Regions from separate parts of the Ralstonia edaphi genome, predicted to be linked through region 2. Evidence: riboswitches for the same ligand, from Rfam matches in the RefSeq annotation. Region 2 holds a riboswitch; the other holds the start of a gene.
The links. A riboswitch is a leader RNA that binds a small molecule or an ion and turns the genes downstream of it on or off. The one in region 2 is predicted to bind glycine.

Region 1 (21,302 bases), on a different contig from region 2:
ACAACGTCGGCCACGGGCTGGCCGGAGCGGACGACGAACCAGCCGATCGTCCCGGAAATGATCATGGCGGAGGTCATCTCGACCGTGCCGCGCGCCTTATTGTTCATGCGAACCACCTTGTGCGTTGGATGCAAGAAGGATCGCATGCGAATAGGGCGACTTCCATTGCTTTTCTAAGGCAAAATTCACGTTGTTTTTCATGAAATAAGGCGAAATGCCTCAACCGATTGCGGAAGAGAAAATGAACGCGATTGACGCCCTGGACAAGCGCATTCTTGACGTCCTGTTGACCGATTCCCGCATCTCGCTCAAGCAGCTGGCCGAGCAGGTGGGGCTGTCGTCCCCGAGCGTGTCGGAGCGCCTGCGCCGGCTGGAAGAACGCGGCGTGATCCGCAATTACACCGTCGACATCGACCCGACTGCGCTGGGCTACACGCTGCAGGCCATCGTGCGCGTGCGGCCCATGCCGGGCAAGCTGCATATCGTGCAGCAGCTAATCGAAGAGATTCCGGAGATCGGCGAATGCGACAAGGTCACCGGCGAGGATTGCTTCATCGCCCGCCTGTATGTGCGCTCGATCGATCAGCTCGATGAGATTCTCGATCGCGTGGCGTATCACGCCGAAACCAACACCGCCATCGTCAAGGCGCAAACGGTGAAGCGGCGCGCGCCGCCGTTTGCCGCGGTTGACTGACGTGCTGGCGGTTACGCCACGACGGGCTCCTGGATGCCTGCACGGGCCATGGCTTGCCGCAGATCGGCAATCAGGTCTTCCGGTGCTTCCAGCCCGACATTGAGCCGCACCAGGCGGCCGCGGTAGTGGCGGTTCGGCCGCGCCAAGTCCGGATAGGGCATCACGAGGCTGCTGGTGCCGCCCCAGCTCATGCCGATCCGGAACATGCGCAGCGCATCGATGAACGCGTTGACCTGTTCGGCAGAAACGCTTTCCTGGAAGACCACCGAAAACACGCTCGTCGTGCCGGTAAAGTCGCGCTTCCAGAGTTCATGGCCGGGGCAGGACGGGAGCGCCGGATGCAGCACGGTGGCAATGCAGTTCTGCAGATGCAGCCAACGCGCTACCGCCAGCGTGGAGGCTTGCAGGCGCTCCAGCCGCAGCCCCAGCGTTTGCAGGCCACGCAGCGCGAGGCTGCAATCATCGGGCGAGGCGCCCATGCCGAGGTCGGCAAACGCGCTGCCCACGCGCTCGAACATCGCTTCCGAATTGACCGAGACGGAGCCGAGCAACAGGTCGCTGTGGCCGCCCACGTACTTTGTCAGCGCTTGCACGCTGATATCCACGCCGTGCGCGAAGGCATCGAAATACACGCCCGCCGCATAGGTGTTGTCGAGCGCCACCGGCACGCCGCGCGCGTGCGCCGCGGCCACGATGGCCGGCACGTCCTGGATTTCCATCGTGACCGAGCCGGGGCTTTCGGTCCAAACCAGCGCGGTGTTCGCTTGGATGCGCCCCGCGATGCCGGCGCCGATGAGCGGGTCGTAGGTTTCGACTTCGATGCCCATGCGTTTGAGCAGGCCGGCAGCCATGCTGCGATTGGGCCCGTACGCGCTGAACGGCACCAGCGCGTGGCTGCCCGCGCCGCAGCAGGCCAGGTAGACGAGCGCGATGGCAGCCTGCCCGCCCGGGACGATAAAGCTGTGGCGTGCGCGCTCCAGTTGCGCAATCCGCGCCCCCAATTCAATGGCGGTTGGCGTGCCGTACAGGCCGTAGGTATAGCCGTACTGCGCATGGCGCCAATCGTCCACGACCTGCGCTGCGTTGTCGAACAGCACGGTTGAGCCGCGGTAGACGGGCGTCACCAACGAACGAAAGCCGCCAGGAGCGAGCATTTCGGGGCTGACGAGCTGGGATTGCCAATGCATTGGATGGCCTCTGCGAACGAAATGATGACGAAATCCTATGTCACGTCGGCAGAGCAATTTCCGCTATTCTGCCCAGCCAGACGCAAAAATTTCTCGCCACAAGCCTGGCCATGGCCCCTCAGAAATCGCTCGAACTCGACGCCTTCGACATCGCCATCCTGAATGCGGTGCAGCGCTGCTACACCACGCCGCTGCGTGTGATCGGGGAGGAGGTCAATCTATCGACCGCAGCCGTGCAGCGGCGTATCAAGCGGATGGAGGAGGCGGGCATCATCGTCGGCAACGTGGCAGTGGTCGACCCCGAGCGGGTCGGCAAACCCATCACCGTGATCGTCGAGGTGCATGCCGAGCGCACGAATACCGCGGCGATGGTTGCGCTCAAGAAGGCGCTCTGCGGCCCCGAGGTGCAGCAGTGCTACTACGTAACGGGCGAGGCCGATTTCGTCCTGATCCTCAACGTAGCCACGATGACGGAGTACGAAGCCCTCGCGCGACGCCTGTTCGACGACAACGACAACATCAAGTGGTATCGCACGGCCGTGGTGCTCAACCGCGTGAAAGTCGGGCTCGAGGTGCCACTGGGTTAGCGATACGCGCCGTCTCACTGCCGGCGCAATGCGTCAATACGGGGATGAGGCTATAGTGCCCCAGCGCAGCGCCTGATAAGGTTCGCGCGCCATAACACGTACGCTGGCACGACCGGCGTCCATGAAGGTACCAAAGGAGCTCCTATGCAGAATCCCAGAACAGGCATGCGGTGGATCACCGCCGCAATCGCATCGATCAGCATCACGACCGTCGCACATGCGGCGTCTGTCGCCCCCATGGCCGCAGAGAACGGCATGGTCGTCTCGGCACAGCACCTGGCCAGCAAGGTCGGCGTGGAAGTGCTCAAGCGCGGCGGTAACGCGGTCGACGCTGCCGTGGCCGTGGGCTACGCGTTGGCCGTGGTGTATCCGGCCGCGGGCAACCTCGGCGGCGGTGGTTTCATGACCATCCAGCTGGCCGATGGCCGCAAGACCTTCCTCGACTTCCGTGAAGTCGCCCCGAAGGCCGCCACCGCCAACATGTACCTGGACAAGGACGGCAACGTCATCAAGGGCGCATCCACCAAGGGCCATCTGGCCGTGGGTGTGCCGGGCACCGTGTCGGGCATGGAATACGCCCGTCAGAAGTACGGCACCATGCAACGCGCTGCACTGATCGCGCCGTCCATCGCGCTGGCCGAGAAGGGTTTCACCCTCGATCAGGGCGACGTCGACATGCTGCACACGTCCACCAAGGACTTCCAGGAAGACGCCGCATCGGGCGCGATCTTCCTGAACAAGGGCCAGCCGTTCCAGGTGGGCGAGAAGCTCGTCCAGCGCGACCTGGCCAAGACGCTGCGTGAGATCAGCAACAAGGGCACCGACGGCTTCTACAAGGGCTGGGTCGGGCAGGCCATTGCTGCATCGAGCAAGGCCGGTGGTGGCCTCATCACGCAAGAAGACCTCGTCAGCTACAAGACGCGCGAACTGGCGCCGGTCGAGTGCGACTACCGTGGCTACCACGTGGTGTCGGCACCGCCCCCGAGCTCGGGCGGCGTGATCATCTGCGAAATGCTGAACATCCTGGAAGGCTATCCGCTCAAGGACCTGGGCTGGCATTCCGCGCAGGCGACGCATTACCAGATCGAAGCCATGCGCCACGCCTATGTGGACCGCAACAGCTACCTGGGCGATCCGGACTTCGTGAAGAACCCGCTGGACCGCCTGCTGAGCAAGGACTACGCAGCCAAGATCCGTGCCGTGATCGACCCGAAGAAGGCTGGCGTGTCGAAGGACATCAAGCCGGGCGTCGAGCCGCATGAAGGCAGCAACACGACGCACTACTCGATTGCCGACAAGTACGGCAACGCGGTGTCCGTCACGTACACGCTCAACGACTGGTTTGGTGCGAAGGTCACGGCCGCCAAGACGGGCGTGATCCTGAACGACGAGATGGACGACTTCACTGCCAAGGTCGGCGTGCCGAACCTGTACGGCCTGGTGCAGGGCGAGGCCAACTCGATCGCCCCGGGCAAGCGTCCGCTGTCGTCGATGAGCCCGACCATCGTCACCAAGGACGGCAAGCCTGTCATGGTGGTGGGCACGCCGGGCGGCAGCCGCATCATCACCGCCGTCATGCTCACCATGATCAACGCGATCGACTACGGCATGAACGTGCAGGAGGCCGTCGACATGCCGCGCTTCCATCAGCAATGGCTGCCGGATGTGACCAACGTCGAGCCGTATGCGCTGTCCGAAGATACGCGCAAGATCCTGACGTCGATGGGCCATAACCTGGGTGCGCCGCAGCCGGCAAACCATCTGGCGGCGATCATCGTCGGTGCGCCGTCGCTGGGCGGCAAGCCGGTCGGCAACAACCGCTTCTATGGCGCGAATGATCCGCGTCGCAACACGGGGCTGGCAGCTGGTTATTGATCGGCATCGCAGCACCCGCAGTACGAAAAAAAGCCCGCCGAAACTTGGCGGGCTTTTTGTATGCGACGTTTCCCCGGGATCAGGCCGCCGCAGTCAACACCGGCAGATTGCCCTCGCCGAATCCGTGGTGCCCGCGCCGCTGCACGATCTCGAAGAAGATTTCGCCCGGATGGCGCTTGATGAAGGTCTGCAGGAACAGTTTGGGCACGCCGCCGACGATTTCGCCGTCGACCAGGATGCCGTATCGGCGCAGGGCGTCCAGATCCAATCCATGGCCGGGCAGTCGCGCGTCGACGGTGTCGTAGTAGTGCGCGGGTGGCTCGACGAAGGTGAGCCCGTTGGCGGCAAGCGCGGTGGCGGTGCGCAGGATGTCGTCGGTGGCCAGCGCAATGTGCTGCACACCTTCGCCGGGGTGGTCGGGCAGGTAGGCGTGCATGAGGTGCGCGCGGTGCGTGCCTTCTTCATAGAGCGGAATCCGGATCATGCCGCACGACGACACCATCACGCGGGAATCGGCCGCGACGTGCCAGTTGGCGTGCAGTTCGTGGATTTCGCTGAAGCCGAGCTGATTGCGGTAGAAGTCGATCCAATCCTGCAGGCGGCCGGGGCCGACGGTCTGCGTCAGGTGGTCGACGCGCGCCAGGCCGACGCCGGCGTGGTGCCAGTCCTCATACGCGGTAGCCGCATCCAGCGGCCGGAAGTCGATGTCGTAGATGGAGATGTCGCCCAGGCCGCCCCGAGTACCGTGCTTGCCGCGCCAGCGGTCGACAAAATACAGGTGCGTATCGCCCACGCCCTGGATGGCCGGTATTACCAGCTCGCTCGGGCCGATCGGCTCGGCCTCGGCCGGCCATGCGCCCAGTTCGACGGCGCGGTCGTAGGCGTGCTGGGCATCGTCGACGCGGATACCGATGGCGCAGATGCCGACGCCATACTCCTCGGCCCAGCGGTGCGCAAAGGAATCGGCCTCAGCGTTGACGAGGAAGTTCATGTCGCCTTGCCGGTACAACGTGACGTCCTTGCTGACGTGCCGCGCGATGGCCTTGAAGCCCAGCGATGCGAACACTTGGCCGAGCGCTGCCGGCGCTTGCGTGGCGAACTCGATGAACTCCAAGCCGGCGGTCTTGAATGGCAGGTCGGCGTTGCGGCTCATGGTCAAACTCCTGTGGCTGAAGCAAAGAATGCAGACACCGCATTGTGTACCACGCGCGTGGCAATGCGCATCTCGCAGTCGCTATGCGGCAGCGCTTTGTGGATTCGGCTGGCTCTTCAACTTCGGCAGCCAAAGGAACGCAATGGACGCCAGCACGGTGCCGGCAAGCATCATCGGCACCACCATGGGCCAGGCACCGAGGGTGTGCGATGCGTCGTCAAAGGACGCGGCGGTCTGCCCCAGGCAGAAGGCCGCCAGCATCATGATGAAACCCGACCATGACACGGCACGCCCGGCAAGATGTGGCAGCTCGCCCACCGCGCCCGCCTGGCCGCAAGGTTGATGAATGCCGTGGCCCATGCAATAGACGGCGTGCCCGAGCAGCAGCGGCCACGCGTGCCCGGGAAGCAGCCAGCAGCCCAAGCCCTGGATGCCGGCGCCGATTAGGCTGAGCGTTGCGCCTTGCTGCACCGTCCGCACAAGGCTCTGGCGACGCAGCAGGCGCCGGCAGCCGGTCGTGCTGAGGATATAGACGAGCGAGCCGCCGGCCGGTATCCAGCCATACAGCTCGGGTGACAGGCCAAGGTACGCGATATAGACCATCGGCGAGAGCAGCAGGAAGCAGAACATGCCGGCGTAGGTGGTCGCCGCCAGCAGCCCCCAGACGCGAAAATCCGCGCTGGCAAAGATCTCGCGCACGCTGCCCGCCTGAGTGTGTGTCTCCTGCCGGGTTTCGGCAAAGCCGTACCAGCACATCGCCCAAAGCACGAGTGCATAGAAGCTCATGCCCGCCAGTACCCAGCGCCAACCTGCGTGTTGCGCGACAAAGGCGCCGATGATCGGTGCCATCAACGCCACGAAGCCCAGCCCCGTCAGACCACGCGCCATGACGTGCGGACCATCGCGTGCGGGGTGCAGGTCGCGTACGGCAGCGCGCGCGCACACCAGGATGGCGGCCATCGAGAAACCTTGTACGGCGCGTGCGGCGGTCAACATGGAGGCGGTTGTCGCCAGCGCGCCGGCCAGCGCACCCATGGCATAGCACGCGAGCCCGATCAGCAGCACCTGACGCCGGCCAAACCGATCTGCCAGGCTTCCCATCGGCAGCTGCCCAATGCCAAAGGCCAGCGCGAAGACCGTGAGGCTCGTGCTGGCCGATCCCAGCGTCTGCGCAATGGCTGGCAGGGCGGGGAGGTAACTGTCGGTCGCGACCGGCTGCGCCGATAGCAATAGCGGCAGCAGCAGGGCAAAGCTCAGAGGGCGACGCGTCATCGGGTCAGTAGGCGATGGCGGCGCTGCGCCGCAGTTCATCTGCGGTGGCGGTGCCGAAGCCGAAGAACTCCAGATACGCGGGAATCATCTCGAACAGCATGTCGGTGCCGACCTGGACGTCGCAACCCTTGTCGAGCGCCGCACGCAGCAGCGGCGTGTACTCGGATTTCATGACGACCTCGCCGACAAAGCAGCTCGGCGCGATGCGGGCCACGTCGAAGGGCAGTGGATCGTCTTCCTTCATGCCGACTGGCGTGGCGTTGACGACCACATCGAAGCCGTCCGGATCATTCGAACCGGTACGCACCACCAGCGCGGGGTAGTGCTCGCGCAGACGTCGGCCCAGCGATTCAGCCGATTCTGCGCGGGTGTCATACAGGGCCAGCTCGCCCACCCCCGCAGCGGCCAACGACGCCGCAATCGCCGAGCCGACACCACCGGCTCCCGAGAGCAGCACACGCGCGCCTTCGAGCTGGCGTCCCTTGCGCTGCACGCCGCGCACGAAGCCGGCACCGTCGAACTGGTCGCCCAGCAACGTGCCGTCATCGCGCTTGAGGACCGCATTGCAGGCGCCCGCAATACGCACGGCGGGCGTGACTTCATCGACCAGATCCACCGTCGTCACCTTGTGCGGCATGGTGATGAGGGCACCGCGCAGGTTGGTGAAACGGCAGATCGATTCGAAGCTCTGCGCGTAGTCCTCCGCCTTGACCCCCATGGGCACCACAACGGCATCGATGCCTTTTTGCTCGAACCAGGGGTTGTAGATCATCGGCGACTTGAATGTCTCGGTCGGGTAGCCGATGTGGGCGATGAGGGTGGTTTTTCCAGAAATCATGGTTCAGGAGAAGCGTGTTTCAGGCGGCCAAGGCTCCGGCCCGCTGGCGGGCATATTCGGCCTTGTCGACGGGTTGGGCGGCTGGCTGGCCCAGGTCGTCCATATGGATGCGATACGTCTCGCGTGCGGTCATGGCGGCCACGGCGGAAATCACCGTTACGCCAAAGGCAATGACGCCCACGGTCAGCCAGATGTTGGCGGCTCCCGGCGGGGCCACGGCGGTGAAGAGGGCCGGCAGCATGGCGGTGATGGCCGTGCCCACGTTCTGCGAAATCGCCATGGCCGACACACGGGTGCGCGTCGGGAACAGTTCCGGATAGAAGCTCGGGAAGACCGCGTTGTAGCCCTGATAGACGACGCCCCACATCAGGATCGACATGACAAATGCGAACGGCACGTTCTTGATGCTGATGGCGTACAGGTAGGCAAACGCGAGCACGCCAGCGAGCAGCGAACCGATCACGATCGGCGGCTTGCGGCCAATGCGGTCGGACAGGTCGCCAACATACGGAATGACGAGCACCGCAACGATGTTGCCCACGACCGGAATCCACAGGTAGATGTCCTTGGCGAAGCCGATGCCGTACGCCGGCTGCACGGCATAGGCTGCGCCAAAGATGGTCGCCACCACCGGAATCACGTTCATCAGCGCCATGCAGACCACGCGCAGCATGTCCGGCATGCTGTATTTGAAAGCGTCGATCACGGGCGAGCGCGGGCGGCCTTGTTGCTGCTGCTCAGCGGTAAAGGCCGGGGTTTCGTGCACTTCGCGGCGGATGACGTAGCCGGCGATGATGACCACGAAGCTCAGCAGGAACGGAATGCGCCAGCCCCAGGCGTTGAACTGGTCGGCAGGCATGTAGTGGGCAAGGGGCAGGAACACGGCGGCCGCCAGGATCTGGCCCGCCTGCACACCTTGCAGCGTAAAGCTCGCGTAGAAGCCGCGCCGGCCAAAAGGTGCATGCTCCAGGATCATCGAGCTGGCGCCCGAGATTTCGCCAGCCACGGCAAAGCCCTGGATCAGGCGCATGATCACCAGCAGTGTCGGCGCCCACAGGCCGACTTGGTCATACGTGGGCAGCAGGCCCACGCCAATGGTCGAAAAGCCCATCAGGAACATGCACCAGAGCAGCACGCTCTTGCGCCCGTGCGTGTCGCCCAGATGGCCGAGCACGAATGCACCGATGGGCCGCGCGATGTAACCCACCCCGTACGTCGCCAGCGACGCGATGATGGCCGTCTTGGGGTCGCCCTTGGGGAAGAAAATCTGCGGGAAGATCAACGCCGCTGCGGTGGCGTAGATGAAGAAGTCGTAGTACTCGAGCGCCGAGCCGATCCAGCCGCTGGCGGCGGCTTTTTTCGACTGGTGCTTGCCCAGGGGCTCGTGGGCAGGGGCTGCGGTCATGGTGGTCTCCGGGTTTTATCTGTGCGGCCTATCGTGCAATTCGCGCGATTCGTTCGATGAAGGGCCGTCTGTACACGCAACGCAGCGTAGTCCGCCCGCGGGGCGGCGCACAAGCAATTGCCGATTGCATTCGTTCGATAATCGCACAACATGGTGCGAATAACGTACGACTCAAGGGTTTCTCCGAGTCCGTACCTGTGTCAAAGCATGGCGTTCCGGGATAACGAGGGGGACGTGGCCGGCTACAGCACGCGCATGATCGACAGGGCCGTGTCCTGCAGCACCTGCAGCACGCGTTGCAATGCATGCTCCGTGGTTTCTTCACCGACTTGCATGTTCACGCTGAGTGCGGCGATCACGTTGCCATGCCGATCGCGCAGCGGTACCGCGACCCCGCGCACACCAATCTGCAGCTGCTGCTCGACCACGGCGTAGTCCTGCCGGGCAGCTTTGCGGATTTCATCGAACAGGCGGTCCCGCTGCAGGATCGTGTAGGGCGTATAGGGCGTCAGCACACAGGTTTCCAGCCACGCCTTGACCTTCTGCTCGGGTTGCGCGGCCAGCATCATTACGCCGGCCGAGGCCAGCGGCGCCGGCACGCGCGCACCCAGCACGAAGCCCGTGCTCATGACTCGGCTCGTACTGGTGCGCGAGATGAAGACGAGCTCCCAATCGTCCAGCACGCTCAGGTACGCCACCTCGCCGACGGCGGCCGTCACCTGCTGCAGGAACGGCTGCACCGTGCGCGGCAGGCGCGCCGAATCGAAGTACGACCAGCCCACCTTCAGCACGCGCGGCGTCAGGCTGAAGAGCGTCCCTTCGCTGGTGAGATAGCCCAGATGCTCCAGCGTCAGGAGGTAGCGGCGCGCGGCGGTGCGCGTCAGGCCGGTCAGCTCGGCGGCCTGCGTGGGCGTCAGCCTCGGGTGCTCGTGGTCGAACGCCTCCAGGATCGCGAGCCCTTTTTCCAGCCCGGCGATCCAGTCGCGCCGGTTCAGCGGTTCCTTCGTCATGGCGATAACCCTAAAAACGAGCGATATGTGCGCACGATTGTACGATCATCGCACGCTGTTGCGCGAATGCCGCTTGTGAGCGCGGGGTGTGCCCACCTACGCTGCGGGCATCGTCAGACAACGCATCGCCATGAATTCGCCCCGCGCAGCACGCCATCCCAAATGCATTGCCACCGTCTGCCTGTCCGGCACGCTGCCTGAAAAGCTGGAAGCGGCGGCCGCAGCTGGTTTTGATGGCATCGAGATCTTCGAAAACGATCTGCTGAACTTCGACGGCTCCCCGGCCCGCGTGCGGCAGATGGCGGCCGACCTTGGGCTGGCGATCCTGCTGTACCAGCCGTTCCGCGATTTCGAGGCCATGCCGCATGAGCTGTTCGCCCGAAATCTCGCCCGCGCCGAGCGCAAGTTCGACGTGATGACCGAGCTGGGCGTCGAGATGGTGCTGGTCTGCAGCAACGTGCAGGAGTTCGCCATCGACGATCCGGCGCGCGCGGCGGACGACCTGCGGCAGATGGCAGACGCAGCGGCGCGGCGCGGGCTGCGCGTAGGTTATGAGGCCCTGGCCTGGGGGCGCCACACGCGAACCTGGCGCCAGGCGTGGCAGATCGTACGGCAGGCTGACCACCCTGCGCTGGGGCTGATTCTCGACAGCTTCCATACGCTCTCGCTGGGCGACTCCCTGGAGGGTCTCAGCGATGTGCCGGCAGACAAGCTCTTCTTTGTGCAGTTTGCGGATGCCCCGAAATTGTCGATGGACGTGCTGTCCTGGAGCCGGCATCACCGCAACTTCCCGGGGCAGGGCGATCTGGCGGTGACGGACTTTGCGCGCGATTTGCTTGCCGCGGGCTATACGGGGCCGCTGTCACTGGAAGTCTTCAATGACGAATTCCGCTCGGCGCCCGCGCGGCTGACCGCGCTGGACGGCATGCGTTCGCTGCTCTGGCTGGAGTCCGAAGCTGGCGGTGCGGAGCTGCCGGCGGCGGCCCGGTTTGAAGGCGTGGATTTCCTGGAGTTTGCGGTGGATGCCGCGGCGGGCCGGGAGCTTGAAGCGCGCCTGCGCGCGCTGGGTTTCGCCTTTGCCGGACACCACCGCTCCAAGGCCGTTGACCTGTATCGGCAAGGCCGCGTCAACGTGATCCTGAACATGGAGCAGGACAGCGCGGCGTCGGAGCATTTCGAGTTGCACGGGCCCTCTGTCTGTGCGATCGGCCTGAAGGTGGACGATGCCGAGCGCGCCATGGCACGCGCGCGCGAGTTGTGCGCCCAGGAATGGCGCGGGCCGGTCGGGCCGAGGGAGCGCAGCATTCCGGCGCTGCGCGCCCCGGACGGCACGTTGCTCTATCTGATCGACGATCGCCAAGCCGATCGCAGCATCTACGAGAACGATTTTGTCTTGCTGCCGCAGGTGCAGGACGAGGCAGCAGGGTGGGCATCGATCGACCACGTTGCACAGGCGCTGCCGGCGCATCGGCTCGACAGCTTCGTGCTGTTCTACCGCGCCATCTTTGGCATGCACGCTGAAGCGATGCAGGAGATTGCCGACCCGTACGGTCTCGTGAAGAGCCGGGCCATGGTGAGCCCCGATCGCAACGTGCGGATTCCGCTCAGCGTGTCGGAAAGCGGGCGTACGGCCACCGGCCGGTTCATTGCCGCCTACGCGGGCTCGGGCGTGCATCACATTGCCTTGCGCACCGAGCGGCTGTTCGAAACCATTGAAGCCATCGACCGCGGTGCCGCACGTCTGCAGCACGTGCCGGAGAACTACTACGACGACGTCGCTGCCCGGCTCGGGCTCGACGATGCACTGGTCACGCGCCTGCACGACGACGGCCTGCTCTACGACCGCGACCCGCACGGCGATTTTCTGCACACCTACACCGAACCGTTTCGCGAGCGCTTCTTCTTCGAGCTTGTCCAGCGCAACGGCTACCTCGGCTACGGCGCCGCAAACGCCGCCGTGCGCATGGCGGTGCAGGCGCAACTGAGCCGAGGCGCCACCACTGCGGCTGACCACTGAGTCACGAGAATTCTGGCGCTCACGGTTGTGCGGCCGTGCGCGCTATCCACGCAACACCGCGGTTGCCCGGACAGCCGTCGCACATCCATACCCATCACACCAAAGAGGAGACAAGGGAGCCATGAACAAGACAATGATTGCCGCATTGGTGCTCGGAGCCACGAGCGTGCCAGCGGCAGCGCAAACCGCGAGCGGTGTCACGCTCTATGGGCTGATCGACACCACGATCCGCTACAGCACGCACGAAAACGCGGCAGGCAACAGCAATCTGCAGATGATGGACGGCGTGCTGACCGGCAGCCGCTGGGGCCTGCGCGGCACCGAAGATCTGGGCGGCGGCACCAAGGCCATGTTCATCCTCGAATCGGGCTTCTTCCCCGATACCGGCGGCAGCCAGCAGGGCGGACGTCTGTTTGGGCGCACCGCGGTGGTGGGCCTGGAGGGCGACTACGGCAAGCTGTACCTGGGACGCCAATACACGCTGGCGCATGAAGTGCTGTCTTCGTATGAGGCGATGGCGTTCGCCAACAACTCCATCGTCGGCTATCAAGGCGGCAACTACACCGGCCTGCGTTACGACAACACGGTCAAATACATCAAGTCGTTCGGCGGCCTGCAGCTTGCCGGCGCATGGACGTTTGGCGAGGCGGCTGGCAGCTTCAGCAAGAGTTCGGCCGGCGCCGGCTCGATCGTCTACAGCATGGGGCCGGCTGAAGTGGGCGCCGTGTACCAGGTCACGCGCGATGTGTCATCGGCGTTCTTCGGGGCGGTGCCGGCAGCGCAGGCCAGCAAGCAGACGGTCTGGGGTTTTGGCGGCAAGCTCGATACGTCGATTGCCACGTGGTACCTCGGCTATACGAACAGCCGTCTCGACGTGGCCGACTACAAGAACCAGGCCGCCTATGTTGGTGCAAAGGTGCCGATCTCCGGCGCACTGAGCTTCATCGGCACCGTGCAGTACGACTGGATGAAACATCTTGATGCCAGCGGTAAGCGCCTGACCACCGCTGGCATGCTCGACTACGCCTTCAGCAAGCGCACCGACGTCTACGCCGAAGTGGACTACACCCGCCTGCAGGGCGCCTGGGTTGCCCTGAACAGCGCGGCCGCATTCAACAATTCGGGCAACACGTATGGCAACAACTCGCGGTTGGGCGTGATGCTGGGCGTGCGGCACAAGTTCTGATCGCTTGGTTCATTCCCGCAATGAAAAAAAGCCCGCCAGTGTTCCGGCGGGCTTTTTTTCATGCTGCGATCAATGCAGCGGGCAATCTCGCGAGATCACCTCGCCCACCATGGCAGCGGTCGCGCCAGACAGCGTCCAGCCCAGATGCCCGTGGCCCGTGTTGTAGAACACGCGCGCGTGCCGCCCACGGCCGACGCGCGGCATCATGTCCGGCATCATCGGGCGTAAGCCGGCCCATGGCACCACGCGCGACGTGCCAATCGCAAAGTTGCGGCGCGTCCAGGCCACCAGCGGTTCGATGCGGTCGGCGCGGATGTCGCGATTGTAGCCATTGAACTCTGCCGTACCGGCCACGCGGAAGCGGCCCGCGCCCAGCCGGCTTGTCACGATCTTTGCGCTCTCATCGAGCAGGCTGACCCACGGCGCGCCTTGCACGCTGGCATCGTCGTCCAGGTGGACCGTGATCGAATAGCCCTTGACCGGATACACGTTGATGCGATCGCCCACCAGTTGTGCGATATGCCGGCTGCCCACGCCTGCGCACACGACCATCGCATCTGCGGCAAGGTCCTGTACGACATTCGCCGAGCTGGTGGAAAGGCGGTCATCGAGTGTGGTTTGCAACAGCAGGCGCACGCCGCTTTCGGTGGTTTCCACACCGCGCACATCCACGCCGTGCATGAACCGCACGCCGCGCTTCTCACACGCCTGCGCCAGGCCACGCGTGAACTTGTGGATGTCGCCCGTGGCGTCGGATGCGGTGAAGTAGCCGCCGTAGTAGTTGCCGCGCAGCGTCGGCTCAATGGCGGCAATCTCCTCGGGGCTCACGGCGTGGCGCTCAAGCCCGCCGGCGACGAGCAGGGCGTTGGCCTTGCCTGCTGCCGCAAAGCTGGCCTTGTCGTGATAGACGTGCAGGATGCCGCGCTTCTGCAGGTCGAAATCGATCTGCTCCCGTTCGGCCATCGCAAACAGATGCTTGCGTGCCTCGATGGCCATGCGGGTGGTTTCGATGGTGTTGCGGCGGTAGTGCGCGATGCTGGCGACGAACTCGCCGATCCACGAATACTTGTGCCACGAGGGCTTGGGGTTGAGCAGCAGCGGAGCGTCGTTGCGCAGCATCCATTTGATGCCCTTGAGCAGCGTGCCGGTGCTGTTCCAGACTTCAGCGTTGCTGGCGGAAAGCTGGCCGCCGTTGGCGAACGAGGTTTCCATGGCCGGATACAGGTGGCGGTCGAGCACCGTGACCTGATAGCCGAGTTGCGAAAGCGTGTAAGCGGTAGTGACGCCAGATATGCCGGCGCCGACGATGACGATGTGCGTCATGGCGGTCCCTATGGAGTGATGTCATGACCGGACGATCCGGTCGGCTCACCCCATCTGTCTTGGGACCTGAGAGCTTGGGCATCAGCAGCGCTGGCGCCTTCCCCTTCGGTGGGCGCGCGCGTGCACGCCTCTCTCCAGATTCGCAGTCGACGCCACAGTCCTTTTGCCTGAGAGTTTCCGGGGTGGTTGCTCCATCGGCGCCGGGCGTTACGCGTATGCGCGTTGGGCCCGGTCTCTCCTGCGGCGTGTTGCAGCTGTCGTTGGTACGTCAGCCGCGCCTGCGTGCTGCCGGTGTGGGCAGCGGGAGGGAGTGTGTCATGGGTTCTGACGTTCGGCAAGTCGGGCTGTACCCGAGGCAACAGCAGAAACGGGTGGGGTGTCGTCCTTCAGGTCGACGCCGCTGCGGCCGAGCGCCAACGCGCCGTTGAGCAGGAACACCAGCCGGCTCGCCGCCTGGTCATAGGTCAGGCCTGCCGGCCGCACATTGGAAATGCAATTGCGCTCCGCATCGGAGCGGCCAACACGCGGCGCGTAGGTCAGGTAAATGCCTAGGCTGTCAGGCGAACTCAGCCCCGGTCGCTCACCGATCAGCATCACCACCTGCCGCGCGCCCAGCAGCGCACCGATCTCATCCCCCAGCGCAACGCGGGACTGCTCGGCGATAACCACGGGCCCGATCGACCAGTCGCACGGCAGACGCTCGCGCACGCTGCACAGCAGGGGCACGGCATGGCTCTGCACCGCCAATGCGGAGAGCCCGTCTGCAATCACGAAAACAACGTCGAATGGCTGTGCTGGCCGCAACGCGCCGAGTTTTGCGCGGCTCGCATCGTCAAGGCGGCGGCCAAGGTCGGGACGGCGCAGATACTGGGCGCGATCGGCGGCCGCACTGTGGGCCGTCACCGCCGTGAAACCCGCTTCCCCAAGTACTGCCGCCACCGCGGCGCTATCGAGCGGCAGGTGCACGGCATCGCGCGCCTGGGCATGCGCCACGCCAAAGGCGAGCACGGCGTCGGTGGTCTGGCTGTTGCCGGCGCGGCCCAGCGCGATTCGGGCGTCAGTGAAGGCACGCAGATGCGTCCACGGATTCAGCTGACCCAGCGTGTGTTTTGGCATGTTCGGCTTCCTCAGGGATTTCACAGCGCGTGAGCCAACTGCAGCAGCGGTTGCCGCGCCGTCGCGTCTTGCAGGCGGCCGGCAGCATCGACGATGCCCATGCCTTGCAGCCACGCCTCGAACTCCGGTGCGGGCCGCAGGCCGAGTGTGTCGCGCAGATAAAGCGCGTCATGAAACGACGTGCTCTGGTAGTTCAGCATGATGTCGTCAGCGCCCGGCACGCCCATGATGAATTGGACGCCCGCCACGCCAAACAGCGTCAGCAGTGTATCCATGTCGTCCTGATCGGCCTCTGCGTGGTTGGTGTAGCAGACGTCGCAGCCCATCGGCAGGCCCATCAGCTTGCCGCAGAAGTGGTCTTCCAATCCGGCGCGGATGATCTGCTTGCCGTCATAGAGATACTCCGGGCCGATGAAGCCGACGACCGTATTCACCAGCAAGGGCGAGAACGCCCGCGCTACGGCATAGGCCCGCGCTTCCATCGTTTGCTGATCGACGCCGTGGTGCGCGTTGGCCGACAGCGCGCTGCCCTGGCCGGTCTCGAAATACATCACGTTGTTGCCAACCGTGCCGCGCGAGAGGCTTTGCGCTGCGTCATGGGCTTCGCCCAGCAATGCGAGGCTGATGCCGAACCCCGCATTGGCTTGCTCGCTGCCAGCCACCGACTGGAATACCAAGTCGACCGGGGCGCCCTGGTCAATGGCGCGCACCGTGTTCGTCACGTGGGTCAGCACGCACGACTGCGTGGGAATGGCGTAGCGGTTGCGCAGCTCATCCACCAGTTGCAGCAGCGAAACGATGGCGCCGAGATTGTCCCCGGCAGGGTTGATGCCGATGGTCGCGTCGCCGCAGCCGTAGAGGAGGCCATCGATGACCGACGCAGCAATGCCTTTGGGATCATCCGTCGGGTGATTGGGCTGCAGCCGGACTGACAACCGGCCCGGCAAACCGATGGTGTTGCGAAAGCGCGTGACCACGCGGCACTTGCGGGCCACGGCGATCAGATCCTGATTGCGCATCAGCTTGCTGACCGCGGCGGCCATTTCTGGCGTGATGCCCGCGGCGACGCTCGTCAATGTCGCGCTGTCGGTCTCGTGCAGGAGCAGCCAGTTGCGAAATTCGCCCACGGTGAGCGAGGCGATCGGCTCGAAGGCCTGTGCGTCGTGCCGATCCAGAATCAGGCGCGTGACCTCGTCGTCTTCATACGGCACCAGCGCTTGGTTGAGGAAGACCGACAGCGGCACGTCCGCCAACGCCATCCGTGCGGCCATGCGTTCGCCCTCGCTGGCCGCGGCGAGGCCCGCCAGGTAGTCGCCGGAGCGCGCCGGACTGGCTTTGGCCAGGAGCGTCTTGAGATCGTTGAACACATGGCGCTGTGCGCCAATGGTGTGGGCAAAGTGCATGATGGGATACGCGGCAGAGTCCGATGACGGTGACGGCGATGCCTATCCTGCCACTTTAGTTGCCTTCCAAGCCATGGCGGCAATGTTCTAATACGCGTTTCTCAAACATCGATATCCCGCCCCGATGACCGCTTCCGCCACACCGTCCCGCACACATCAAGCGGGCTCTGCCATGGAAGTGCTGGCGGTTTTTCTCAAGCTGGGGCTCACGAGCTTCGGCGGCCCCGTCGCGCATATCGGTTACTTCCGCCGTGAGTTCGTGGAGCGCCGGCGCTGGCTCGACGACGCAACATTCACCGATCTGGTGGGGCTGTGCCAGTTTCTGCCGGGGCCTGCCAGCAGCCAAGTCGGGTTTTCCGTCGGCTTGCTCCGGGCCGGATGGCGCGGCGGTTTGGCGGCATGGTGCGGCTTTACGCTACCTTCCGTCCTGTTGCTGCTGGCTTTTGCAATGCTCGCGCCGAGCCTGGGCGGCCCGGTCGGCGCAGGCCTGATCCACGGTTTGAAGCTCGTTGCCGTTGCGGTGGTGGCGCAGGCCGTGTGGGACATGGCGCGCAAGCTCTGTCCCGACTGGCAGCGCGCAGGCATCGCGGTGATCAGCATTGCCGTGCTTGGTGCGTTGACGACCGTCTACGCGCAACTGGTCGTGATTGCGCTGGGCGCCGTGCTGGGGCTGTTGCTGTGCCGATCGGCCCGTCCGGTGCCGGCTGGCTTGAAGGCAGGGCAGGACGGCGCATTCCGCGTGTCTCACATGGCCAGCGTCGTCAGCCTGGTGCTGTTCTGCGCGCTCCTGTTTGGGCTTCCGTTGATGACGGATCTTCATTCGTGGATGCCCGCGAAGGTGTTCGACGCGTTCTATCGTTCGGGCGCGTTGGTTTTCGGGGGCGGTCATGTCGTACTTCCGCTGCTGGAGCAGCAGACAGTCGCAACGGGCTGGGTCGCGTCAAACGATTTCCTGGCCGGCTACGGCGCCGCGCAGGCCGTGCCCGGGCCGCTATTCACCTTCGCCGCGTTCCTGGGGTGGACGATCGGCCCGGGGCTCAATCACTGGGCTGGCGCCGCGCTTGCCACGGTGGGTATTTTTCTGCCGGGCCTGCTGTTGGTCATCGCGGCGTTGCCTTACTGGCAGGCGTTGCGCGCGCGTCCTTCCATGGCGGCGCTGCTTGCGGGTGTGAATGCCGCTGTGGTGGGATTGCTGGCGTTTGCCCTTTACACGCCGGTCTGGACGAGCGCCGTGCGGTCATGGAGCGATGTTGCCGTCGCAGTGATTGCGTTCCTGCTGCTGGCGCGATGGAAAACGCCACCGTTGATCGTGGTGGCGTTGTGTGCGGCGGCGGGTGTTGCCGCTGCCATGCTGGGTTGAGGCGCTGGCGGCGCAGGGGAGGGCGTCACTCCTCCATCAGCCGGACCCTGACCTTCTTGCCCTTCACCGTCCCGGCGTTGAGCTTGCGCAGCGCGTCGCGCGCGATGCCGCGCTCGACCGCGACGTAGGTCGAAAATTCCGTCACGTTGATCTTGCCGATCTGGTCGCCGCGAAAGCCAGCGTCGCCGGTCAAGGCGCCCAGCACATCGCCGGGGCGGATCTTCTCCTTGCGTCCGCCGAGAATCTGCAGCGTTTCCATGGGCGGCAGCAGCGGCGCATCGTTGCCGGTATCAAGCTCGTCGAGCTTGTGCCATTCGACCTCGCGGCCCATCGCCTCTTCGATATTGCCGACGCGGCCCATCTCGTCCATGCTGGCGAGGCTCAGCGCCCAGCCGTTCTCGTCGGCGCGGCCTGTGCGGCCAATCCGGTGCACGTGCACTTCGGGATCGGGCGTCACGTCAACGTTGATCACCGCTTCGAGTTGCGCGATATCGAGCCCGCGCGCGGCGACGTCGGTTGCAACCAGCACCGAGCAACTGCGGTTCGCAAACTGGATCAACACCTGATCCCGCTCGCGCTGTTCGAGTTCGCCGTGCAGCGCAAGCGCGTGAATGCCCTGCGCGCGCAACACGTCGAGCAGGTCGCGGCATTGCTGCTTCGTGTTGCAGAACGCGAGCGTGCTCACCGGTCGATAGTGCTTGAGCAGCAGCCCGACCGCATGCAGCCGCTGGCTGTCGGTCACCTCGTAGAAGCGCTGGCGAATCTTGCTGTCGTCGTGGCGCTCTTGGAGTTTTACTTCTTTCGGGTTGCGCAGGATCCGCTGGCTCAGTTTGGCAATGCCTTCCGGGTACGTCGCCGAGAACAGCAGCGTTTGCCGGTCGGCCGGGCATTGCCGCACGACCGTCGCGATGTCGTCAAAGAAGCCCATGTCGAGCATGCGGTCGGCTTCGTCCAGCACGAGCGTCTTCAGTGCACCAAGCGCGAGATTGCCGCGCTCCAGATGGTCCATGATGCGGCCCGGCGTGCCGACGATGACGTGCGCGCCGTGCTCCAGGCTTGCCGCCTGCGGGCGCATCGGTGTGCCGCCGCACAGCGTCAGCACCTTCACGTTTTCTTCGGCGCGCGCCAAGCGGCGGATCTCCTGCGCAACCTGGTCGGCCAGCTCGCGCGTAGGGCAGAGCACCATCGACTGCACGTCGAAGCTCCGCGCGTCGAGCCGTGCGAGGAGGGCCAGCGCAAACGCTGCGGTTTTGCCGCTGCCGGTTTTTGCCTGTGCGATCAGGTCGTGGCCCGCAAGAGCGATCGGCAGGCTTGCGGCCTGGATCGGCGTCATGTCGGTGTAGCCAAGCTGCGCAAGGTTGGCGAGCACGGCAGGGGCGAGCGGCAGGGTGCTGAAAGGCGCGGCGGTCGGTTCGATGGTCATGTCGTTGCGTTGGATCACTTGAGCGGCTTGCCTTCGATTTGCTTGTAGATGACCCGGCCGTCTTTGGTTTCGACGCGTTTGAGATAGTTGCGTGCGCCGCATAGCGCACAGCGGAAGAGCGGCCCTTGGCCCTCGTCTTTGATGACGACGTCGGAAAGCTGCCACTGCGTGCCGCAGCTCTGGTTGATGCAAGTGAACACGGTTTTCTCTAAATGGAGGTGTCGTTGTGCCTCGGTGGCGAGGCAGGTGGATCGGGCCGCAAGTGCGCCGATGTCGATCTGAATGCAGGAAGTGAATGAGACGCTGGCGCCGGTTGTACCACGGAAACGCCCCGCCTTGGGGCAAGTAGCGGCTCCGTCTCATCTGAACGGGATGTGGCAGGTCGATTTCTACTGCGCTGGCTTGCGGACGCCGCCCTGCGGGGCGGAAGCTGCGGCATAGAAGTTGTCGAGGCCTTCGATCTCGGCAGCGGTCAGGCGGTGTGCAAAAGCGCGCATGACGCCGTCGTCGTCGTTGGCGCGCGTGCCGGAGCGAAACGCATTGAGCTGCGCAGCGACCATGCCTTTGGGCTGCCCCGTCAGCGGTGGCAGGACCGGGCCGCCGCCACGCCCCGAAGCGCCGTGGCAGTCTGCGCAGGCGGGCAGGGCTCGCCCGTTGTCGCCCGACCAATGCAGCCTCGCAGCGGCGCCATCCGTGGATAGCGCTGCGGTGCCCGGCCGCGCTTGCGCCGCGTAGTACCGCGCGACTGCTGTGATATCGCTATCCGACAACTCGCGCGCGACCGGTCGCATGACGGACGATTGCCGCGCGCCGCTGCGGTAATCGAGCAGTTGCTTGACGATGTACTCGGCCGGCAATCCCTCCAGCGCAGGAAACGGTTGCGGCGCCACCGACTTCGCCCCATGGCAGGTCGCGCATGCAGGCGGCACGGCGCCACTGCCCTGCGTGACAAGGATCCGCGCGCGCGCGGTGTCCTCTTGCGGCGCCTTTGCCAGCAGGGCGGACCATGCCGTCGGCTTGGGAATGAAATCGGTGGCGCGCCTGACCGCCGTGCCGGTTTCCGCCACGTTCCCTAGCGGCTTCGCATGGTTTTGCGCCTGGCTTGCCCCACGAAATGACGAGATGCCCCGATCCGACAACATGTCATAGAAGACCGCGCAGATCGGCAGCGCAATGCCGAGCAACGGCAGCAGCCATAAAACGACCGGCAGGCGGCGAGAGGGCGGGCGGTCTTCGGTCATACCAGTCCCTTCCCGGGGGATTTCAGATAGCGCGCGTTGATGGCGTCGGCAATCCAATACGCGGTGGCACCGACGGTACCGGTGGGGTTGTAGTTGGAGTTTTGCGGGAAGAGGCTGGCCCCGGTGACAAACACGTTGGGCACATCCCAGCATTGCCCGAAGCGGTTGACGACACTGGTGGCCGGATCGTCGCCGATCGCGGCGCCGCCCGT
Region 2 (8,869 bases):
GTTACGCAAATTCAAGGAATCCTTCGCCATCTCGGGCGCGCCTTTCTTTTGCTTACTTTTCTTTGGCAAGACAAAGAAAAGTGAGTCGGTCCCGGCAGGGAACGAAAGGGAGATGGACCACCAACGCAAAAACCACAGACCAAATATCAGCACTCCACAATATTCACCGCCAACCCCCCCCGCGCCGTCTCCTTGTACTTCGTCTTCATATCCGCCCCCGTCTCGCGCATCGTCTTGATCACGGAGTCGAGCGAAACATAATGCGTGCCATCCCCCCGCAACGCCATGCGCGCCGCATTCACCGCCTTCACCGACGCCATCGCATTGCGCTCAATACACGGAATCTGCACCAGCCCGCCAACCGGGTCGCATGTCAGCCCCAGGTTGTGCTCCATGCCGATCTCCGCTGCGTTTTCGACCTGCGCAGGCGTGCCGCCCAGCACCGCGGCCAGCGCGCCCGCCGCCATCGAACACGCCACGCCGACTTCCCCCTGGCAGCCCACTTCCGCGCCCGAGATCGACGCGTTCATCTTGTACAGCATGCCGATCGCGCCGGCGGTGAGCAGGAAATCCACGACGCCGTCGTCATTCGCGCCGGGCACGAAGCGGTCGTAGTAATGCATCACGGCCGGGATGATCCCGGCTGCGCCGTTGGTCGGCGCCGTGACGACGCGCCCGCCCGCGGCGTTCTCTTCGTTCACGGCAATCGCATACAGGTTCACCCAGTCGATCACCGACAGCGGATCGGATAGCGTGCGTTCGGCCTGCACCGTGAGCCGCGAATACAGCTCCGCCGCGCGGCGACGCACGTGGAACGGGCCCGGCAGTTCGCCTTCGGTGCGGCAGCCGCGCGACACGCACGCCTGCATCACGTGCCAGATGTTGAGCAGGCCGGCGCGCACTTCGGCTTCGGTGCGCCACGTCAATTCGTTTTCGAGCATCAGGCGGGCAATGGACTTGCCCGTCGATTCGCACATCGCCAGCAATTCCTTGCCGCTGCGGAACGGATGCGGCAACTGGTCGTGCGCGGCCAGCACTTGCGTATTCGGCGCACCGGCCGTGACGACAAAGCCGCCGCCCACCGACAGGTAGCGCGCCTCGCGCAGCCGCTCGCCGGCCGCATCGAAGGCATGGAACTTCATGCCGTTCGGGTGCTCGGCCATCGCCTCGCGGCGATAGAAGGCGATGTGCTCCTTCTCGGTGAAGCGCACCGGGTGGCGGCCCAGCAGCGACAGCGACTGCGAGGCGCGCAGCGCCGCCAGCTTGTCTTCGATGGTGTCGGGGTCGATGGTGTCCGGCGCCTCGCCCATCAGCCCGAGGATGACGCCGCGATCGGTGCCGTGGCCCTTGCCGGTGGCGCCGAGCGAGCCGTACAACTCGACGCGCACGCTGGCGACTTGCGGCATCAGGCCGTCGGCTTCGAGGCCCGAGGCGAACATCAGCGCGGCGCGCATCGGCCCGACGGTGTGCGAGCTGGACGGGCCGATGCCGATCTTGAAGAGGTCGAAAACAGAAACAGCCATGGGGTAAGGCTCCGGGGGGCGTTTTGCAAAAGGGGCGAGTCGGCTTGTGGCCGCCCGCGTTCGGGTTGTTCAGACGCAAACGGCCGCCCCGTGGTGCGAGGCGGCCGCCTGAGGCGCGGCGCGATGGCAATCGCGCTGGGTCGCCGGCTTTAGTCTTGCGCGTACTCGCTCATCGGCACGCAGGCGCAGAACAGGTTGCGGTCGCCGTAGACGTTGTCGGCGCGGCCAACCGGCGGCCAGTACTTGCGTGCGCGCAGCGATGCCACCGGGTAGGCGGCCTGCTCACGCGTGTACTTGTGCGACCAGTCATCGGCCATCACCACGGCTGCGGTGTGCGGCGCGTGCTTGAGCGGATTGTCTTCGCGGTCGAATTCGCCCGAGATCACCTTGTCGACTTCGCCGCGGATGGCGATCATCGCGTCGATGAAGCGGTCGAGTTCCACCTTCGGCTCGCTTTCGGTCGGCTCGATCATCAGCGTGCCCGGCACCGGGAAGCTCATCGTCGGTGCGTGGAAGCCGAAGTCCATCAGCCGCTTGGCGATGTCTTCGTTGCTGATGCCCGATTCCTTCTGCAGCGGACGGATGTCGAGAATGCACTCGTGGGCCACCAGGCCGTGCGCGCCCGTGTACAGCACCGGGTAGTACGGCGCGAGACGCTTGGCCACGTAGTTGGCCGACAGGATGGCCGTCTCGGTGGCGGCGGTCAGGCCCGCGGCGCCCATCATCGCGATGTACATCCACGAGATCGGCAGGATCGACGCCGAGCCGAACGCCGACGCCGACACGTTACCGATGTTTTTGCTCGCGTCTTCACCGGAAGCCGCGCGCCCCGGGAGGAACGGCGCGAGGTGCGCACCCACGGCCACCGGACCAACGCCCGGGCCGCCGCCGCCGTGCGGAATGCAGAACGTCTTGTGCAGGTTCAGGTGCGAGACGTCGCCGCCGAAGTGGCCCGGCGCGGCGGTGCCGACCATGGCGTTCATGTTGGCGCCGTCCACGTACACCTGGCCGCCGTGGCTGTGCACGATTTCGCAGACGCGCTTCACGCCTTCCTCGAACACGCCGTGCGTGGACGGGTAGGTGATCATGATCGCCGCGAGGTTCTTGCTGTGTTCGGCCGCCTTCTTCTCCAGGTCGGCCAGATCGACGTTGCCGCGCTCATCGCAGGCCACGACGACCACCTGCATGCCGGCCATCTGCGCCGATGCGGGGTTCGTACCGTGCGCCGACGACGGGATCAGGCACACGTTGCGGTGCGCTTCGCCACGGCTGGCGTGGTAGGCGTGGATGATCAGCAGACCGGCGTATTCGCCCTGCGAGCCGGCATTCGGCTGCAGGCTCACGGCGGCGTAGCCGGTGGCGGCGCACAGCATCTGCTCGAGCTGGTCGATCATCTCGCGGTAGCCGACAGTCTGGTCGGCGGGCGCGAACGGGTGGATGTTCGAAAACTCGGGCCACGTCACCGGCAGCATTTCTGCGGTGGCGTTGAGCTTCATCGTGCACGAGCCCAGCGGGATCATCGTGCGGTCGAGCGCGAGATCCTTGTCGGCGAGACTGCGCAGGTAGCGCAGCATTTCGTGCTCGGAGTGGTGCGCGTTGAACACCGGGTGCGTCAGGTACGCGCTCTGGCGGATGAGCGAGGCCGGATACGCATCGGCGACGCCCGCTTCGGTCTGGTCGAAGTCCGGCGCGCTCGCGTGGGCGGCATGCGCGAAGACTTCCCACAGCGCCACGACATCGGCGCGCGTGACGGTCTCGTCCAGCGAGATGCCCAGTCGCGCGTCGTCGATCTGGCGCAGGTTGATGCCGCGCGCCTGCGCAGCGATGTGCAGGTTGGCGGTGCGCGGGCCGGTGGCGACGGTCAGCGTGTCGAAGAAGGCATCGGCTTCCAGCGTGTAGCCGATCGCGCGCAGGCCGGCGGCCAGCGTGGCGGTCAGGCGGTGCACGCGCTGGGCGATGCGCTTCAGGCCTTGCGGGCCGTGGTAGACGGCGTACATCGACGCCATCACGCCCAGCAGCACCTGCGCGGTACAGATGTTCGAGGTGGCCTTCTCGCGGCGGATGTGCTGCTCGCGCGTTTGCAGCGCGAGGCGGTAGGCCGGGTTGCCTTGCGCATCGATCGTCACGCCGACCAGTCGGCCCGGCATCGAGCGCTTGAACGCATCGCGCACGGCCATGTAGCCGGCGTGCGGGCCGCCGAAACCGAACGGCACGCCAAAGCGTTGCGTGTTGCCGATCACCACGTCGGCGCCCCATTCGCCCGGCGCGGCCAGCAGCGTGAGCGCCAGCAGGTCAGCCGCGGCAACCACCAGGCCGCCGGCGGCGTGCACGGCGTCCGTCAGCGCCTGGTAGGTCGCCAGATCGCCCAGCAGCGCACCGTTGGCGCCCGGGTATTGCAGCAGCACACCGAACGCGTCGTGCTTGGCAGCGTCGGCCGCCGGCCCGGTCACCACTTGCACGCCGATCGGCTCGGCGCGGGTGCGCACGACTTCCAGCGTTTGCGGCAGCACGTCGTCTGCCACGAAGAACACGGTCGACTTCGACTTGCCGATGCGCTGCAGCAGCGTCATGGCTTCAGCCGCGGCGGTCGCTTCGTCCAGCATCGACGCATTGGCGATGTCCATCGCCGTCAGGTCGATCACCATCTGCTGGAAATTCAGCATCGCTTCCAGACGGCCCTGCGAGATTTCCGGCTGATACGGCGTGTAGGCCGTGTACCAGGCGGGGTTTTCGAGGATGTTGCGCAGGATGACGCCCGGCGTGTGCGTGCCGTAATAGCCCTGGCCGATCAGGCTCTTGACCACGCGGTTCTGCCCGGCGATGCCGCGCAGCTTGGCGAGGGCCGCTTCTTCGGTCAGGGGCTGCGTGAATTCGCCCAGCGGCATGCCGTCCTGGCGGCGGATGGCCGGTGGGATCACGGCGTCGATCAGCGCGGCGCGGCTGGTGTAGCCGAGCGTGCCGAGCATGGCGGTCTGCTCGTCGGCAGACGGGCCGATGTGGCGGTGCGCGAAGGCGTCGCGCGCCTCCAGGTCAGCCAACGTCGGGCGTTCGGCGGCAAGCGCCGAGGAAGCGGGGTGCGGAGCGTTCATGGCAAGGGCTCGAAATTCAGGCAAAGCGCCAATGTGCGGGTCAGGCACATCGGCTTGGGGTGACCGGCTTAGCCGATCTTGGCTTCGTAATCAGCAGCCGACATCAGGGCGTTCACGTCGTCGGCGTTGGTCGGCTTGATCTTGAACAGCCAGGCGTCGTAGGCGCCTGCGTTCACGGATTCCGGTGCGCCGGCTGCGTCGGCGTTGTTGGCGATGATCTCGCCCGAGACGGGGGCGTAGATGTCGGAGGCAGCCTTGACCGATTCGACCACGGCAATCGCTTCGTCCTTGGCAACGGCGCGACCGGCTTCCGGCAGCTCCAGGAAGACGATGTCGCCCAGCGCGTCCTGCGCGAAGTCGGTGATGCCGATGGTCAGCGTGCCGTCGGCTTCAACGCGGATCCACTCGTCGTGTTCGGTGTACTTCAGATCGGCGGGGACGTTGCTCATGAAAGGTTTCTCCGGAAGATGGGTATTTGGGAATGCAGATTCGATGTTCAGCTGACCAGCGCCTTGCCATTGCGCACGAACGGCAGTTTAACCACAGTCGCGGTCAACTTGCGGTCGCGAATTTCGACCTGTACGTCGGTGCCGATGGCCACGTCCTTGGGCAGGCGCGCCAGTGCGATGGACAGCGACAGGCTCGGGCTGAACGTGCCGCTGGTGATCTCGCCGTCACCGGCGGCGGTGATGACTTTCTGGTGGGCGCGCAGCACGCCGCCCTTGTCGCGCAGGATCAGGCCGACGAACTGCTCGCGCTGGCCGCCGGCTTGCAGCGCGGCCTTGCCGGTGAAGTCGCGTTCGCTTTGCAGGTCGACCGTCCAGGCGAGGCCGGCGTCGAGCGGGGAAACATGCTCGTCCATGTCCTGGCCGTAGAGATTCATGCCGGCTTCCAGGCGCAGCGTGTCACGCGCGCCCAGGCCTGCCGGGCGCACGCCGGCCTGCAGCAGGCGCTCCCAGACGCCCGCGATCTGCGAGGCCGGCACGACGAGTTCGAAACCGTCTTCACCGGTGTAGCCGGTGCGGGCGACCATGACCTCGCCTACGTTTTCCACGGTGACGAAGCCCGCGTTGAACGGCTTGAGCGCATCGCCCACGGCCTGCGTGCCGGGCAGCGCGGCGTAGGTCTTGGCGCGCGCGTTCGGGCCCTGCACGGCCAGGATGCCCAGCGGCTCGGCGCCCGCATTGTTGTCGGAGCGGCGCGGCGTGATGGTCACGTCGGTGCCGGCGGCGGCGTTCTGCGCGACGATCCACTCCAGGTCGGTCGGTGCCGTGCCGGCGTTGACCACCAGGCGGAACCAGTCTTCGCGGAAGAAGTAGACGATCAGGTCGTCGATCACGCCGCCCTTGGGGTTCAGCATGCAGCTGTAGAGCGCCTTGCCGGGCGTCTGCAGCTTGTCGACGTTGTTGGCGAGCAGCCCACGCAGGAAATCGCGCACGCGCGCGCCGGTGAGGTCGACCACGCACATATGCGAGACGTCGAAGATGCCGGCATCTTGGCGCACGGCGTGGTGCTCTTCGATCTGGGAGCCGTAGTTGACGGGCATGTCCCAGCCGCCAAAGTCGACCATGCGGGCGCCCAGCGAGCGGTGGATGGCATTGAGCGGCGTGTGTTGGAGCGTCATGGAATCTCTCGGCTGAGTGCGCCGCCGTGGCTTGGGCGCGGCGCATGGATCGGGAACCAGAAAAGCAAAAAGGCCACCCGCGCAGCCTGATCCCTCATGGTGACGCCATGAAGATCAACAAGCTGCGCAGATGGCCCCTCTGTCCTTGGTACCTGAGAGATTGCGAAGCGGTGCGCATAGCGGTGCGCGCCGTTCGTGAGCCCCTTCGGTGGGCGCCCGCAGTGGTCGTGCGGCGCCAGCTCTCCAGAGTGCGGTCGGACGCATGTCCGCCGATCCGCCCGGTCCTGGATGCCTGAGAGTTTTCGGGTGCTACCCCTTCGGCGGCGCCTTGCCGTGTACGGCGGGCACGCTCTCCCGGATGGATGGGCGGAATTTACGGAAGGGGGATGGGATTGTCAATTGGGGTGGACTTGGCGGTTTCGGGTTGGGGGGAGGGCTGGATTTTTTGTGCTTGTGGTCCATCCCCCTTTCGTTCCCTGCCGGGACCGACTTACTTTTCTTTGTCTTGCCAAAGAAAAGTAAGCAAAAGAAAGGCGCGCCCGAGATGGCGGAAGACTCCTTGAATTTATGTCGCAGGGAGGGGAAGGGAAAAACTCGCTTCGCTCAGACAGTTTCCCTTCCTTTTTCCTCCCTGCAACAGAAATTCAAGGCGCCATCTAGGGCAGGAACGTCAAAGGCCAAAGACAACGGCCACACCGTCGGGGCGCGGGCGGGAGCGCCTTGTTCGGGTGTGGTCGGAGTGCGGGTGTGGCTGCTCTTGCTTTGACTTACTTGCCGATTTGGCGGCTGACTTGGTTTTCCTGCTGGTTCAGCGTGCGCTGTTCCTGTTTGGTGATGTGCCCACCGTTTTGGGCGGCCATGTCACGCTCTTCCTGGCGAATCTGGCGGTCTTCCTTGTGCAGCTGGCGCGCCTGGCTCTTGGTGATTTCGCCTTCCTTCACTTCGTTGTGGATGCGCTTGTTCTGGTTGGCGAGGCGGTGGTTGACCTCGGCGCGGCGCGGGTGGTCCTTTTGCCATTGCGTCTGGGCGAAGGCGCCCGTGGTGGCAGACAGGGCGACGGCGCTGATGGCCAGGGCTTTGACGATGCGGTTCATGGTGCGTTCTCCGATGAGCGGCCGACCGATTCAGCCGCTGTCCCGTCCATAACGGCGTGCTGAGGAGCGCCGTGTACGGCGTTCGTGTAACGGCGCGTAAGCGATGTAACGCCCCTGCGAAAAGGGAGGGGCGCAAACGCATACGGTGCGGTATCGGGCACCTCCGCTGGCGCCCCGGTGAAGGGTTTGCCATCTGCTCAATCGACGCAAAAGCGCCGTGCTACCATCGCCCTCCGCTGTCGTTCCCGCCTGCTTTTTCTTCCGCCTGTCCCCATGTCTTCCGGTCTCGCCCACGGGCTCAATGCAGCCCAATCCGAAGCTGTGCACTACCTCGACGGCCCATGCCTGGTGCTCGCGGGGGCGGGCTCGGGCAAGACGCGCGTGATCACGCAGAAGATCGCGCACCTGATCCTCGACAAGGGCTTCGAGCCCAAGCACATCGCCGCCGTTACGTTTACCAACAAGGCGGCCAAGGAAATGCAGGAGCGCGTGGCCAAGCTGATGGACGGCAAGACACGCGAAGACGGCAAGCGCATTCCCATCAAGCAGTTGACGGTCTGTACGTTCCACTCCCTTGGCGTGCAGATATTGCGCGCCGAGGCTGAACACGTCGGCCTCAAGCCGCGTTTCTCGATCATGGATTCCGACGATTGCTTCGGCATGATCCAAGAGCAACTCGCGACGACCGACAAGCAGCTGATCCGCCGCGTGCAGAGCACGATCTCGCTGTGGAAGAACGGTCTCGTCGATCCGGACACCGCGATTGCCGAGGCGCTCGCCAACAACAACGTCGACGACCACCAGGCTGCGCTCGTCTACCGCAACTACGTCGCGACGCTGCATGCGTATCAGGCGGTGGATTTTGACGACCTCATCCGCATTCCCGCCGAGCTGTTCGCGCGCAATGAAGACGTGCGCCTGAAGTGGCAGAACCGCCTGCGTTACTTCCTCGTCGATGAATACCAGGACACCAACGCCTGCCAGTATCAGCTGCTGAAGCTGCTCGCGGGCGGTTCGCACCTGCGGGCGCCGGCCTTCACGGCGGTGGGCGACGACGACCAGGCCATCTACGGCTGGCGCGGCGCGACGCTCGACAACCTCAAGCTGCTGCAGACGGATTTCCCGAACCTGAAGGTGATCAAGCTGGAGCAGAACTACCGCTCCACCGTGCGCATCCTGAACGCCGCGAACGCAGTCATCGCGCAGAACCCGAAGCTGTTCGAGAAGACGCTGTGGAGCGAGCACGGCATGGGCGATGCCATCAACGTGACCAGCGCGAATGACGAAGAACACGAAGCCGAAAGCGTCGTCTTCAAGCTGTCCGCCCACAAGTTCGAGCGCCGCGCGCAGTTTCGCGATTACGCGATCCTGTATCGCGGCAACTTTCAGGCGCGCCTGTTCGAGCAGATCCTGCGCCGAGAGCGCATTCCGTATGTGCTCTCGGGAGGGCAGAGCTTTTTCGACAAGGCGGAGATTAAGGATCTGTGCGCGTATCTGCGGCTGATTGCCAATGCGGATGATGATCCTGCGTTCATTCGC

Region 1: linked by a shared signal. The riboswitch ahead of R2669_RS01170 (D-amino acid dehydrogenase) and the one ahead of gcvT (glycine cleavage system aminomethyltransferase GcvT) in region 2 are both predicted to bind glycine.

The regions. Positions count from the first base shown of each region.
Region 1 is NZ_CATWHI010000001.1:241,596-262,897, reverse strand. Features, by position in the region: gene R2669_RS01230 (DMT family transporter) at 1-107, opposite strand, end outside; gene R2669_RS01225 (Lrp/AsnC family transcriptional regulator) at 242-694, shown strand; gene R2669_RS01220 (cystathionine beta-lyase) at 706-1,881, opposite strand; gene R2669_RS01215 (Lrp/AsnC family transcriptional regulator) at 1,992-2,468, shown strand; gene ggt (gamma-glutamyltransferase) at 2,613-4,343, shown strand; gene R2669_RS01205 (4-hydroxyphenylpyruvate dioxygenase family protein) at 4,423-5,496, opposite strand; gene R2669_RS01200 (MFS transporter) at 5,578-6,768, opposite strand; gene R2669_RS01195 (shikimate dehydrogenase family protein) at 6,773-7,606, opposite strand; gene R2669_RS01190 (MFS transporter) at 7,626-9,011, opposite strand; gene R2669_RS01185 (IclR family transcriptional regulator domain-containing protein) at 9,254-10,021, opposite strand; gene R2669_RS01180 (bifunctional sugar phosphate isomerase/epimerase/4-hydroxyphenylpyruvate dioxygenase family protein) at 10,152-12,038, shown strand; gene R2669_RS01175 (porin) at 12,160-13,224, shown strand; gene R2669_RS01170 (D-amino acid dehydrogenase) at 13,294-14,547, opposite strand; glycine riboswitch at 14,693-14,798, opposite strand; gene eutC (ethanolamine ammonia-lyase subunit EutC) at 14,863-15,663, opposite strand; gene R2669_RS01160 (ethanolamine ammonia-lyase subunit EutB) at 15,684-17,066, opposite strand; gene chrA (chromate efflux transporter) at 17,191-18,426, shown strand; gene dbpA (ATP-dependent RNA helicase DbpA) at 18,452-19,849, opposite strand; gene R2669_RS01145 (hypothetical protein) at 19,864-20,049, opposite strand; gene R2669_RS01140 (c-type cytochrome) at 20,239-21,090, opposite strand; gene R2669_RS01135 (GMC family oxidoreductase) at 21,087-21,302, opposite strand, start outside.
Region 2 is NZ_CATWHI010000014.1:966-9,834, reverse strand. Features, by position in the region: gene R2669_RS24765 (L-serine ammonia-lyase) at 147-1,523, opposite strand; gene gcvP (aminomethyl-transferring glycine dehydrogenase) at 1,673-4,612, opposite strand; gene gcvH (glycine cleavage system protein GcvH) at 4,681-5,061, opposite strand; gene gcvT (glycine cleavage system aminomethyltransferase GcvT) at 5,109-6,236, opposite strand; glycine riboswitch at 6,366-6,493, opposite strand; glycine riboswitch at 6,506-6,603, opposite strand; gene R2669_RS24745 (hypothetical protein) at 7,004-7,330, opposite strand; gene R2669_RS24740 (UvrD-helicase domain-containing protein) at 7,604-8,869, shown strand, end outside.